DNA from 3 places in the Allobosea sp. NPDC055594 genome. Region 1 is predicted to be linked to each of the others. Evidence: riboswitches for the same ligand, from Rfam matches in the RefSeq annotation. Region 1 holds a riboswitch; each other region holds the start of a gene.
The links. Region 1 has a riboswitch for cobalamin ahead of ACWGRX_RS16535 (TonB-dependent receptor plug domain-containing protein). Riboswitches for the same ligand answer to the same signal wherever they lie in the genome.

Region 1 (4,246 bases):
GGAGGATCAGCTTCGGCATCGGCAGCGTCTTGTCCCGGGCCTGGCGCAGCGCCACGAAGGAGGCTTCGTCCTGGCCGGCGATATGCGGGTTGGCCCGCTTCTGCTCACCAACCGTGCTTTCCCAGCGCGCCGCCCGGCCCCCCGGGCGGTAGTCGTGGCCGGTGAACAGCCGCGTCTCGTCGGGCAAGGCGAGAATGGCCTCGATCGAAGCCCATAGCGCCTTGGCGCTGCCACCGGGAAAATCCGCCCGCGCCGTGCCGGAATCCGGCATGAACAGCGTGTCGTGGACGAAGGCCGCATCACCGATCAGATAGCTCACCGAGGCTAGGGTATGGCCCGGCGAGAACAGCACTGACGCCTCGAGCGATCCGAGCCTGAAGCGTTCGCCCGCCGCGAAGACCTTGTCCCATTGCGAGGCGTCGGCCGGAAAATCCGGCCAGTTGTAGAAATCCTTCCACAGACGCTGAACCGCGACGACCTCGGCGCCGATCGCCGTCGGCGCGCCCGTCTTCGCCTTGAGATAGGCGGCCGCCGAGAAATGATCGGCATGCGGATGGGTGTCGAGAATCCACTCGACGGTGAGGCCCTGCTGCGCGACATAGGCGAGGATGGCATCGGCACTAACGGTCGCGGTCGCGCCCGATTTCTCGTCGAAATCGAGCACGGGATCGATGATCGCACAGCGCGCCGTCGCCGGGTCTGCGACGACATATTGCACGCTGCCGCTGCGCGGCTCGTAAAAGCCCTTGACCTGCGGACTGCGGGCGCTCTCGCGGTCGAGCCAAGCTTTTGCGCCGGCAAGATCGAAGCCGAAGCGCGCGCCGAAACCCTGCACCTCCTCGGCCCTGATCCGTCCGCCCAGGACCTCGCCCAGCACATGCAGGGTCAAGGAGCGCGTACCCCCCTTGCAATGCGCCAGCACCGGCCCCGGCGCCGCGGCGAGCGCCGCCTGGAAGGCCTCGACATCGGCCCGGGTGATGGTCGTCCCGGTCACCGGTACGAAGCTGTAGGCCAGGCCCGCCTCGGTCGCCGCCTGCCTTTCGGCGGCCGAATCTGGCTGGCCCGGTTCCTCGCCATCGGGGCGGTCGTTGACGATGGCCTTGACCCCCCGCGCGGCGAGGGACTTGAAGTCGACGAGGGAGGGCTGCCCAGCGACCGCAAGCCTCTCGGAGATCTCGACGATTTTCATGGCGGCTCCTGTGGCTCGAAATTCAATATACATTTTCATATAATATATAATGATAGTTTGCAACCTCCTTCGTCGCGCCACGGGACACCTCCCGCTCCCATCGCGCGTTGACGCCGCCTCATTCCCGCCCTACTCGTAAACACGACGGTTCCCTCACGGGATCAAAAGGGAACGCAGTGCAGGTGGCTCGCCACCCCATGCTGCGGCTGCCCCCGCAACTGTAAGCGGCGAGCCTTTCGCCATACGCCACTGGGGCCTCGGCCCTGGGAAGGCGGTGAGAAGGCGCTGACCCGCGAGCCAGGAGACCTGCCGTCAGTCGTGGTCACACGCGAACACGTTCGGACGGGGTGTTTCGATCGCTGGTTCACTTGCGCGCTGCCCTTTTCGGGTGCGGGCGGGAGATCGCGTTCGCGGTGACGTGCCACAACGTTGACCGCCCGAGGTTTCTTCCGTGCTCCCCTTCCCCCAGACCGCCCTGCGCGGCCCCTTGCCGTTCGCCTTCCTGCTGCTCGCCGGCACCTCGCTGAACCCCCTTGCCGCCGGGGCCCAGTCGGGACCTGAAACGATCCGGCTCGACGAGGTCGTGGTCAGCGCCACCGGCACGCCGACCCCGGCACGCGAGGTCGCGAGCTCCGTCACCGTCATCACCGCCGACCAGATCCAGCGCGAGCAGCGCCGGACGCTACCGCAGGCGCTCGCTGCCGTGCCGGGCCTCAACATCGTCCAGATCGGCGGCCCTGGCGGTCAGACCTCGGTGTTCATGCGCGGCACCAATTCGAACCACGTCAAGGTGCTGATCGACGGCATCGAGGCCAACGACCCGTCGACGCCGAACCGGTCCTTCGATTTCGGCTCGATGCTGACCGACGACGTCGAGCGCATCGAGGTACTGCGCGGCCCGCAGAGCGGCCTCTACGGCGCCAACGCGATCGGCGGCGTGATCTCGATCGTCACCAGGCGCGGCGAAGGACCGCCAAAGGCGACCGCGCGCGTCGAGGCCGGCTCGCACGGCACCTTCAACCAGGCCGCAGGCTTCAGCGGCGGCGACGACCGTTTCAACTACGCCTTCAACGTCTCCCATATGCGCTCGGACTCGACCGATTCCGTGCCGCCGAACCTGATCCCGCCGGGCGTGCGCGTGAAGCCCAATGCCTATGACGCCTATAGCTACTCCAGCCGCCTCGGCTTCGCCTTGACCGACACGCTCAGCGTCAACTGGGTCGGCCGCTATACCGACGGGCAGTTTCGCTCGACCTATGACAGCGGCTTCCCCAGTCGGCCGACATCCTACCGATCGCTTTCGAACTACGCCCAGGCCTTCACCCGCGGCGAGGTGGTCTGGGATCCGCTGGGAGGTCGCTTTGTGAACCGTTTCGGCGTGTCATACTCGAACCAGGATCGCTCCTACCGCTCCCCCGACGCATTCGGGGCCCTCGGCCTGCCGACGGAGAACCTGGGTGAGCGGACCAAGCTCGATTGGCGGGGCGATCTCGAACTCGCCAAGGGGCACATGCTGATCGGCGGCCTCTCCTATGAGCGCGAGCGGCTGGACACCCCCAGCCTCACGGCCTCGAACGGCAACAAGGCGGCCTATCTCGAATATCAGGGCAATGTCGCCGACCGCTTCTTCCTGGCCGCCAACATCCGTCACGACCACGATGACAGCTATGGTGGCCACACCACCTACCGGATCGCGCCGGCCTACATCGTTCCAGGGACCGAGACCAAGCTGAAGGCGAGCTATGGCACCGGTTTCAAGGCGCCGACGCTCGCCGAACTCTTCATCGACTACCGGCCGGGCTTCAACTTCTTCGGCAACCCGAATCTCAAGCCGGAGGAGAGCCGGGGCTGGGACGTCGGATTCGAGCAGCCGCTTCTGGACCGGCGCGTTCAGTTCGGTGCGACCTGGTTCCAGAACGACATTCAGAACCTGATCGCGACCAACGCGGCGCGCAACTCCTACGCCAATATCGGAAAGGCCGAGACGAAGGGTGTCGAGTCCTTCGCCGCGCTGCAGATCTCCGAGCAGTTGCGTGTCAGGGCCGACTACACCTTCACGCTCGCCAAGGATGAGGTCGCGCGACAGGAACTGCTGCGCCGGCCGCGTCACAAGGCAAGCGGCACAGTCACCTGGACCCCGATGGATAAGCTCAGCCTCTCGGCGACGCTGATCTATGTCGGTCCCTGGGTCGACGGGAACCGGGACTTTTCGGTGCCTCGCCTGAAGGCCAAGGGCGCGACGCTGGTCAACCTCGCCGCCGAGTACAAGGCCACCGACAAGGTCACGGTCTTCGGGCGCGTCGACAACCTGTTCGACAAACGCTGGGAGAATCCCGTCGGCTTCCTCGTGCCCGGCTTCGGCGCCTTCGGTGGCGTCAAGGTCGCGTTCGGCGGATGATGGCGGAGCGCCGCTCAAAATGCGCCCTCGGCGCAGCGCTCGTGGTCGCGAGCCTCGCGCTCGCGGCTACGCCGGCAGCGGGCGCGAGGCCGGAGCGCATCGTCTCGCTCAACATGTGCACGGACGAGCTCGTGCTGCGCCTCGCCGATCCCGCGGCGATCGCCTCGGTGACCTGGCTCTCGCAGGACCCGCGCAACGCCAATATGGCAGAGGCGGCCCGCCGGTACCCGGCCAATCACGGCCTCGTCGAGGAATTGCTGGCCTTCCGGCCCGATCTCGTCATCGCCGGGAGCTTCACCACCCGCAATACCGTCGCGCTGCTGAAGCGCGTCGGCGCACCGGTCAGGGAATTCGGCGTGCCGCGCGACCTCGCCGGGGTCAAGGCCCAGATCGCCGAGATGGCGGCGCTGCTCGGAGAGCCGGCCCGCGGCGAAGCCCTGATCGGCGAGATCGACGCCCGCCTCGCGCTCCTGGCGCAGCGTATCGGCAAGGAGCGGCCGAAGGCGCTGGTCCTGCGGCCGAACGGCTTCACCGTCGGGCGCGGCTCGCTCGTCGACGAGATCCTGACCAGAGCCGGCTTCGTCAACCTCGCCGCCGAGCTCGGCATCGACAATTACGGCCAGATCGCCCTGGAGACCGTGGCGCTCGGCGAGGCCGAC
Region 2 (4,246 bases), on a different contig from region 1:
GAGCTCGATCACGCCGGACGAGACCTTGCGCAAGCGGCAGAGCAGACGCAGCAGGCTCGACTTGCCGGAGCCGTTCGGCCCGATCAGGCCGAGGATCTTGCCGGGCGCGGCTTCGAGCGTCACGCCGCCGACGATCATGCGCCCGGAGGTGCCCCAGGAAACGTCGCGTGCCGAGAGCGTCATGCCGGCCGCCTGGCGCGATAGAGGATGATGGCGAAGGCCGGTGCGCCGACCAGCGCGGTGACGACGCCGATCGGCAGGATCTGCTGCGGCACCAGGATACGCGAGAGGATGTCGGCGAGGATCATGAAGATTGCGCCGATGACGAGGCAGACCGGCAGCAGGCGGGTATGGCCGGGGCCGACCAGGAAGCGGGCCGCGTGCGGGATGACGAGGCCGACGAAGCCGATCGTGCCGACGATGCTGACCATGGTCGCGGTCATCACCGCGGTCACCGCGAAGAGTATGATGCGCACGCGCGTCACCGCGACGCCGAGCGAGGCGGCGGCATCGGCCCCGAAGGCGAAGGCGTCGAGCGCCTTGGCGTGCAGCATGCAGATCGCGAAGCCGGCGAGCGCGACCGGCGTCGCGACGAAGACGTCCGGCCAGCGCACACCGCCGAAATTGCCGAGCAGCCAGAACATCACGCCGCGCGCCTGCTCGGCGCTGGCGAGCGTCGTGACGATCGTCGCCGTCGCGGCGTTGAAGAGCTGCGAGCCGGCGACCCCCGCGAGGATGACGCGGTCGCTCGCCCCGCCGGCGCCGGCGGCCAGCAGCGCGACGATCAGCAGGGCCGCGACCGAGCCGAGGAAGGCGCCGCCGGAGACGGTCAGCGCCGCCCCGCCGAAGCCGAGGATCATTACCGCAACCGCGCCGGTCGAGGCGCCGGCCGAGATGCCGAGAATATAGGGCTCGGCCAGCGGGTTGCGCAGCAGCGCCTGCAGGATAGCGCCCGACAGCGCCAGTGCCCCGCCGCACAGCCCCGCCATCAGCGCCCGGCTCAGCCGGTAGTCGAAGATCACGCCCTGCTGGATCGCGCTGACCGGATAGCCGAGATCGAACAGCCCGTTGCCGAGCGCCTGGAAGGCGGTCGCCAGCGGAATCCGCATCTCTCCGATCGTCACCGCAAGGGCGATGGCGAAGACCAGCGCGGCCAGCGCCGCGACCGCGATGCCGATCCGCGCCGGCCAGTTCGGCTGGACGGGGTGGTGGCTCACCGCGCCAGGCCGAAGCGCTCGATGCCGCGCGCCAGTGCCTCGATGCCGTCGACGGTGTCGAGCCCGGCGCGCGTCGCGCCGACATCCATCACCACGATCCTGTCCTGCTTGACGGCATCGAGCTTGCTCGCCACCGGGTCGGTCCTGAGGAAGTTGAGCTTGAGGTCGATATCGTCGGCGGGAAAGCGCCGGCGATCCATCCTGACCACGACGATCACGGCGGGGTTCGCGGCCGCGATGCTTTCCCAGCCGACCAGCGGCCATTCCTCATTGGTGGTGATGACGTTGCGGGCGCCGAGCTTCGAGAGGATATAGGCCGGCACGCCGTTCTTGCCTGCGATGAAGGCGTCGCCCTTGATGTCCTTGCTGGAGAACCAGACGGCGACGGGCACGTCCCGTGCCTTCAGTCCGGCGACCGACTGGACCGCCTTCTCCTCGCGCGCTTTCAGCTCGGCGACCAGTGCCTCGGCACGGTCGGAAACGTCGAAGATCTGGCCGAATTCGCGGATGTTCTGGTAGACCAGTTCCATGCCGAACATCTTGGTCCGCACGCCGTCGCCGGGGCCGGAATTGTCCTTGCCGACGCAATCGGTCGGCGAGACATAGGTCGGTACCTTGACCTTGGCGAACTGGTCGCGCTTCCCGACGATGCCGTTCGGCCCGATATGCCATTCGAACATCGCGGTGACGAGGTCGGGCTCCTGGGCGACGACCGCTTCGAAGCTCGGGTCATTGTCGGCGAGCCGCTTCACCTTGGCATTCACGGCCTCATAGGGCTTGGCGACCGGGCTGAACCAGACGGCGGTGCCGACGACGCGGTCGCCGAGGCCGAGCGCATAGAGGATTTCGGTCTGCGTCTGGCCGACCGCGACCACACGCTTTGGCGCCTGGCTGAAGGTGACGGTCTCCCTGCAGTTCTCCAGCGTCAGCGGGTACTGCGTCGGTGCCGCCTGTGCGGCCGTGGCGAGACACAGGCCGGCGGCCAGGGCGAGCGGGAGGCGGAAACGCTGGACGGCGCGCATGGGACCCTTCGAAGGCAGGAGAGAGCGGACGGCGCCGGGGAGTGAGCCCGCCGGGTGCGGTGGGAGTTGATATGTAATGTTATAACAAAACTGATAGAAGCCTGCGCCGTGGCCTGTCAAGCTGGCGCGGGAAAAGGCGCCGGCGGCGCTGTTGGAGATGGGCATCTGGATTCATCGCTCCCCGAGATGAAGGCGGGAAGCAGGCGATTGCGACGGAGCGGCGGGATCTTCGTCCCGCGCCTGCCAGCAACCCTCCGGAGCACCCCGCCCGAAAGACCTTTCCGACGATCAGGGCAGGTCTCCTGGCTCGCGGGTCGATGCTGGTTCCTCCCGGCCTTCCCGGCACGCGAGCGCCAGTGGACGATGGGTGGAGAGCTCGCCGCTTACAGTTGCGGGGGCAGCCTCGGCCTTGGCGCTGCGCGCCTCACCGAATTCCCTCTTAGCTCCAGGCCGTGACGCCTAGAGAACCATGATCGGGCCAGACCATAGATCGGCGAGGAACGGCGTCAAGCGGCTGGAACCTACGGGACCGGCGCCGTCTGCATCAGGTTGCCGCAGAGCTGGCGTAGCGTCACGACATAAGGGTTGCGGGCCAGGAAGCTCGCCTCGCCGAAATAGATCGGGATCTCCGGCAGCTCAGCGATCTCGAGTCCGGCGATACTGGTCTCGCCGCCGTCGAGGCACCAGGCCGGGATGATCGCGAAGCCGAGTCCGGCCTCGACGCAGCGCTTCACGCTCGAGCTGCCGGAGGTCGAGATCGCAATCTCCATCTCCGCGCCGTCCGGGCGCAGATAGTCGATGGCGAGATTGCGCAGCAGCTGGCCAGGCTCATAGGTCACGAAGGGGCGCCCTTGCGCCCATTCCCGGATCGCGCCGGGAGCGGGTGCTGAGCCCCAGGCGGTCGGGAAGACCAGCGCCGGCCGATAGGTACAGATCAGGTGCTGCGGCACGTTCGGGTCGCCGAAATAGCGCTCGGTGATGCACAGATCGAGACTGCCGTCCTTGATCATCTCGGGCAGGGAGGTGTCGCGCTCATAGGCGACGATCTCGACCTGCGGGAAGAGCTCGCGGAACCGGGCCAGGATCGGCGGCAGCAGATAGTAGAAGATCGCCTGCGGCAGGCCGATGCGCAGCACCGGCCGCTCCTTGTCGAGCGTGCGGTCGAGCCTCGCCAGAACCGTGTCGAGCTCCGGCAGCAGGAGCTTGTAGAGGCTGCGCCCGCGCGGCGTCAGCGTCACCGTCTTGGCGCCCTGCTCGGAGAGGACGAGGCGCTCCTCGAGCACCTGTTCGAGCCGGCGGACATGGTTCGCGGCCGACTGGTAGCTCATCCCCAGCTTGCGCGCCGCGGCCGAATAGGAGCCGTCGCGTGCGACGATGAAGAAGGTCTGGATCAGCGTCAGATTGGCTTCGCGCATGGCTCGTTCCGCGGCGGGGAGCCTCACTCTTAGCCATAGGCGGTGACCTTTCGCCACTTTCAAACAATGGCGCAAGTCGGGGCGGATCATTTGGATCGACCCGAAAGGCGAAGCGACCGAGGGTCGCGCATCGCTTTCAAGGACGCCCCCGTCGCCTCGCATGGCCCGCTCTCCTTCCCTTCATGTCGCTGTGATCGGCGCCGGAATCGTCGGCGCCGCCGCCGCGCATTTCCTGGCGGCGGCCGGGGCGCGGGTCACGCTGCTCGACGCGTCGGGACCGGCGGCCGGAGCGACCGGCGCTTCGGACGGCGCGGTCTCGGTCGCGAGCAAGAAGCCCGGCCCGATGATGGACCTCGCCCGCCATGCCCGCGCCTTCTACGGAAGCTGCGAGGCCGACGGTTTGCTGCGCGGCCTGTTCCATCGCCGCTCGACTTTTCTCGTTGCCCGCACCCGGCTCGAGGCTGAGCTCGTCGCCGAGCACGGCGCCGATCTCGCTGCCGCCGGCGAGCGCGTGCTCGATGTCGACCGGCCGACGTTGCTCAACCGCATTCCCGGCCTCGGCGACGGCGTCTGCTTCGCCCTCGAAATCCCC
Region 3 (4,246 bases), on a different contig from region 1:
TCCGGCAGCGGCAGGGCGACGCTGTCGAAATCGTCATGATCATGGTCCTCGCCCTCGCCATGATGCGAGGGGCGCGCCGCGAGGTCGGCTTCGGCGGCGGCGCCCAGCCCGATGATCAGGGCCGGCTCGACCTTGCCATGAGCGGTCTCGACCACCTTGATCGCCTTGGGCAGATGCTCGGCGATCTCGGCCTTGACCCGCTCGCGCCCTTCCGCGTCGACGAGGTCGCTCTTGTTGAGCAGGATCAGGTCGGCGCAGAGGATCTGGTCCTCGAAGACCTCCTCCAGCGGGTTGTCGTGGTCGACCGACTGGTCCTGAGCCGCCTGCGCCTTCAGGGCTTCGGGATCATCGGCGAACTGGCCCTCGGCGACGGCCGGCCCGTCGACCACGGCGATCACGCCGTCGACGGTGACGCGGCTGCGAATCGCCGGCCAGTTGAAGGCCTGGACCAGCGGCTTCGGCAGAGCGAGGCCCGAGGTCTCGATCAGGATGTGTTGCGGCGGGTTCGGCCGGTCGAGCAGCTTCTCCAGTGCCGGCACGAAGTCATCGGCGACGGTGCAGCAGATGCAGCCATTCGGCAGCTCGACGATGTCATCCTCCGAGCAGCCCTCGATGCCGCAGCCGGCGATGAAGGAGCCGTCGAAGCCGAGATCGCCGAATTCGTTGACCAGCACGGCGAGGCGCTTGCCGCCGGCATTCTCGAGCAGATGCCGGACGAGGGTCGTCTTCCCGGCGCCGAGGAAGCCGGTGATGATCGTGCATGGCACCTTGCCGAGCGCGGGGTTCTGCGGAGCGTTCATTGATCTGATCCTTGTTGGCGCGGCAGCGGAGGCACGCGCGCGACCACGCCCTTGCGGAACGAGGCGGGTCTTTCCTTCCAGGGAACGATACCGTTGGCGCTGGCGGCAAAGCTCTGCGCCGCGCCGACGATCTCGTCGAGATGGCTGTCGGTGTCGAGGTCACCGATCAGATAGGTCCACTTGCCGTCGGCGGCGAGCGCGATGGTGCACGGCCGCTTGCAGACGGCGAGGCATTCGACCTCGACGACGGCGACGCGGCTGCCGGCAAGGCGCGCGGCCAGGGCCGATGCGAGCTCGACGCCCGGCCGGTCATAGCCGTCAGGCAGATCGTCGCGCTGGCGCCGGCAGGCTGTGCAGACATGGATGGTGCAGCCCGGCTCCAGCCGGGCGACGGTCGCGAGGGCGAGATCGCCTTCGAGCATGAGACTGCTTCCTTGGACTGGCGCGGCCGTTTCCGGCCGCGCGAGGCGTCAGGCTGCCGCGGTGGCGGCGCTGCGGCGCGTGACCCAGGGCCAGAGCACGCCGACGGCGAAGCCGGTGGCGAGCCAGAGCGCGGCCTGGATGGCGAGCGAGAGCGCCGCGAAATGCGCCGCGATCTCGGCGGGGACCCGGCTTTCCGGAGCGACCGGGTGCGGCGCGCCGATCAGATGCGGCAGCAGCAAAGCGAGCACGGCGAGCGCCCTTGCCCAGGAGGCCTCGACCCGCAGGAAGACGAAGAGCGCGCCTGCGGTGACGGCTGCGGTCATCAGCCACCAGAGCTGCCGGTGCTGTAGCTCCGCCGCGGCTGCGCCCGGCAGTTCCGGCGCCAGCCCCATAGCCGGGGCGAGCCCGAAGGCGAGGAAGCCGCAGACCGCCCAGGCCAGGGCCCGGCGCTCGTCGATCCGCTCGTTCGCCGCGATCATGCCGGCGAGCAACAGGGCGGCGAAGCCGATCGCGGTGCCGATCGTCACCAGGCTGGTGAAGGCGGTGCGCTGGAAACCGTCCTGCGGCTTCCATTCATGCTCGTCCCCATGCGCGGCCGGGCCGTGCGCGAGGTGGATGCGGGCTTCGCCGGTGAAAGCCGCCTGCATCGGTGCGGGCTGCGCGCGCAGCGCCGCCTCATAGGTCTCCGCCTTGAGGATGAGCGGCGTCGTGGTGACGTGCTGGAGCGCCGATATCAGCAGCCCAGCCAGAAGCCCGGCCAGAAGACTGACCGTGAGAACACGCGTGACCATTTGGCTTCCCCGTCAGTGGCAGGGGAAGGCGAGGCCGTGGCGGGCGTCATGCGCCGCATTGTGGACATTCGCGGAGGCCGCGAAGCCGACGGTGTAGACCAGCACGAAGCCGAGGATCAGCGCCGCGGCGACGGCTTTCGCGCGCTCGGAGACGCTGGCCTGGCTGGAGACGGTAGCCGTATTCATCTTGGTTCACTTCCTGGCCACCCCACCGGCAGCCTGTTGGACGACATCGAAAGACGGCAGGTCTCCTGGCTCACGGCTTGGTGTCCTGCTCCGCCTTCCCGGGAAACCCAGTGGCCGATGGCGCAGGACGCGCCGCTTACAGTTGCGGGGGCAGCCGCGGCATCGCACCGCGTTCCCTTTTCACCTCGTCGCCGAGGCACCGTCGGGGATGATCATTAGCCATCCGGCGGGCGCTGTGCAATGCACTCACGTCATTCTCGGCCGGAAGCGTAGCGAAGAGCCGAGAATCTCCTGAAAGAGATGCTCGGCTCTGCGCCCGAGCACGACGCGGAGACCAAGACATGACCGTTCCACCGCTCACCCTCGTCCTCGGCGGCGCCCGTTCCGGCAAGAGCCGCCATGCCGAGACGCTGATCGAAGCCCTGCCGGCTCCCTGGATCTACATCGCCACCGCCCAGGCCTATGACGAGGAGATGCGCGCGCGGATCGCCGAGCACCGGGCCCGCCGCTCTCCGGACTGGCGGACGATCGACGCGCCGATGGCGCTGCCCGAGGCTCTGCGTGTCGTTCCGCGCGGGCGGCCGGTGCTGGTCGACTGCCTGACGCTCTGGCTGACCAATCTCATCCTGGCCGAGCGCGATATCGCCATCGCCACAGGTGATTTGATGCTCGCCTGCCGCGAGGCGCAGGGGCCGATCGTGCTGGTTTCGAACGAGGTCGGCCTCGGCATCGTGCCGGAGAATGCGCTCGCCCGCCGCTTCCGCGACGAGGCCGGGCGGTTGCACCAGCGCCTTGCGAGTCAGGCGGAGCGCGTGGTCTTCATGGTCGCCGGTCTGCCGATGCAGGTGAAATAGCAGGGAAGAAGCGATGACGATCGATGATGGCGAGGCCGCCCGCCACAAGGCGAAGATGGAGAAGCGCAAGGCTGTCCAGGACGCCGAGGTCGCCGGCAAGACGCTCGAGAAGGGGCTGCTGATCGTCAACACCGGACCCGGCAAGGGCAAGTCGACCGCCGCCTTCGGCCTGATCCTGCGGGCGCTCGGCCATGGCTGGCGCATCGGCGTCGTGCAGTTCATCAAGGGCGCCTGGTCGACCGGCGAACGCAGGGCGCTGGAGGCCTTCGGCGATCAGATCTCCTGGCATTCGATGGGCGAGGGCTTCACCTGGGAGACGCAGGACAAGGCCCGCGACATTGCCGCCGCGACGAGAGCCTTCGAGAAGGCGAAGGAGCTGATGGCCGACGAGAGCATCCGGCTCCTAGTGCTGGACGAGCTCAACATCGCCCTGCGCTACGACTATCTGCCGCTGGCCGAGGTCGTGGCGGTGCTGCAGGCGCGCCGGCCCGGTCTCCACATCGTCGTCACCGGCCGCAACGCCAAGCCGGAGTTGATCGACGCCGCCGATCTCGTCACCGAGATGACGCTGGTGAAGCACCATTTCGCCGCCGGCGTGAAGGCGCAGGAGGGGATCGAGTTCTGAGCGTCGCTCAGCCAGCCAGCACTGTGAGGCTGCCGAGCCCCGCCAGCCCCCACAGGATCAGGCAGGATTTCCGGTAGAGCCCGAGCGCCCGTCGGATGTCGGCCGCCTTCGCCTCGGCCCGTCCGTCGCCCATCCAGCCATCCTCGACCCTGACCGCGCCATAGACGCGCGGCCCGGCGAGCCGAAGCCCGAGCGCCCCCGCCATTGCCGCCTCCGGCCAGCCGGCATTGGGCGAGCGGTGGCGCCTTGCGTCGCGGTGCACGGCGCGCCAGGCGGCGGAGGCATCGGCCTGCCGGTCGAGCGCCGCCGCACCGATCAGCAGCAGGGCGGTCAGCCGCGAGGCCGGCAGGTTGACGAGGTCGTCGAGCCGCGCCGCCGCCCAGCCGAAGGCGAGATGGCGCGGCGATTTGTGGCCGATCATCGAATCGGCTGTGTTGATTGCCTTGTAGAGGGCCGCGCCCGGCAAGCCGCACACGCCGAGCCAGAAGGCCGGCGCGATGATGCCGTCGGAGAAATTCTCCGACAGACTCTCGATCGCGGCCCGCGCCACTCCGGCCTCGTCGAGGC

Region 2: another riboswitch for cobalamin. It lies ahead of ACWGRX_RS13925 (ABC transporter substrate-binding protein); the one in region 1 lies ahead of ACWGRX_RS16535 (TonB-dependent receptor plug domain-containing protein).
Region 3: another riboswitch for cobalamin. It lies ahead of ACWGRX_RS23215 (CbtB domain-containing protein); the one in region 1 lies ahead of ACWGRX_RS16535 (TonB-dependent receptor plug domain-containing protein).

The regions. Positions count from the first base shown of each region.
Region 1 is NZ_JBSHIO010000007.1:267,579-271,824, reverse strand. It holds gene blh (bifunctional sulfur transferase/dioxygenase Blh) at 1-1,189, opposite strand, end outside; cobalamin riboswitch at 1,318-1,517, shown strand; gene ACWGRX_RS16535 (TonB-dependent receptor plug domain-containing protein) at 1,641-3,587, shown strand; gene ACWGRX_RS16530 (ABC transporter substrate-binding protein) at 3,629-4,246, shown strand, end outside.
Region 2 is NZ_JBSHIO010000006.1:78,063-82,308, reverse strand. It holds gene ACWGRX_RS13935 (ABC transporter ATP-binding protein) at 1-183, opposite strand, end outside; gene ACWGRX_RS13930 (FecCD family ABC transporter permease) at 180-1,217, opposite strand; gene ACWGRX_RS13925 (ABC transporter substrate-binding protein) at 1,214-2,239, opposite strand; cobalamin riboswitch at 2,515-2,726, opposite strand; gene ACWGRX_RS13920 (LysR family transcriptional regulator) at 2,761-3,654, opposite strand; gene ACWGRX_RS13915 (NAD(P)/FAD-dependent oxidoreductase) at 3,815-4,246, shown strand, end outside.
Region 3 is NZ_JBSHIO010000016.1:76,671-80,916, reverse strand. It holds gene cobW (cobalamin biosynthesis protein CobW) at 1-800, opposite strand, end outside; gene ACWGRX_RS23225 (DUF1636 family protein) at 797-1,222, opposite strand; gene ACWGRX_RS23220 (CbtA family protein) at 1,271-2,014, opposite strand; gene ACWGRX_RS23215 (CbtB domain-containing protein) at 2,027-2,200, opposite strand; cobalamin riboswitch at 2,239-2,418, opposite strand; gene cobU (bifunctional adenosylcobinamide kinase/adenosylcobinamide-phosphate guanylyltransferase) at 2,542-3,054, shown strand; gene cobO (cob(I)yrinic acid a,c-diamide adenosyltransferase) at 3,068-3,679, shown strand; gene cbiB (adenosylcobinamide-phosphate synthase CbiB) at 3,687-4,246, opposite strand, start outside.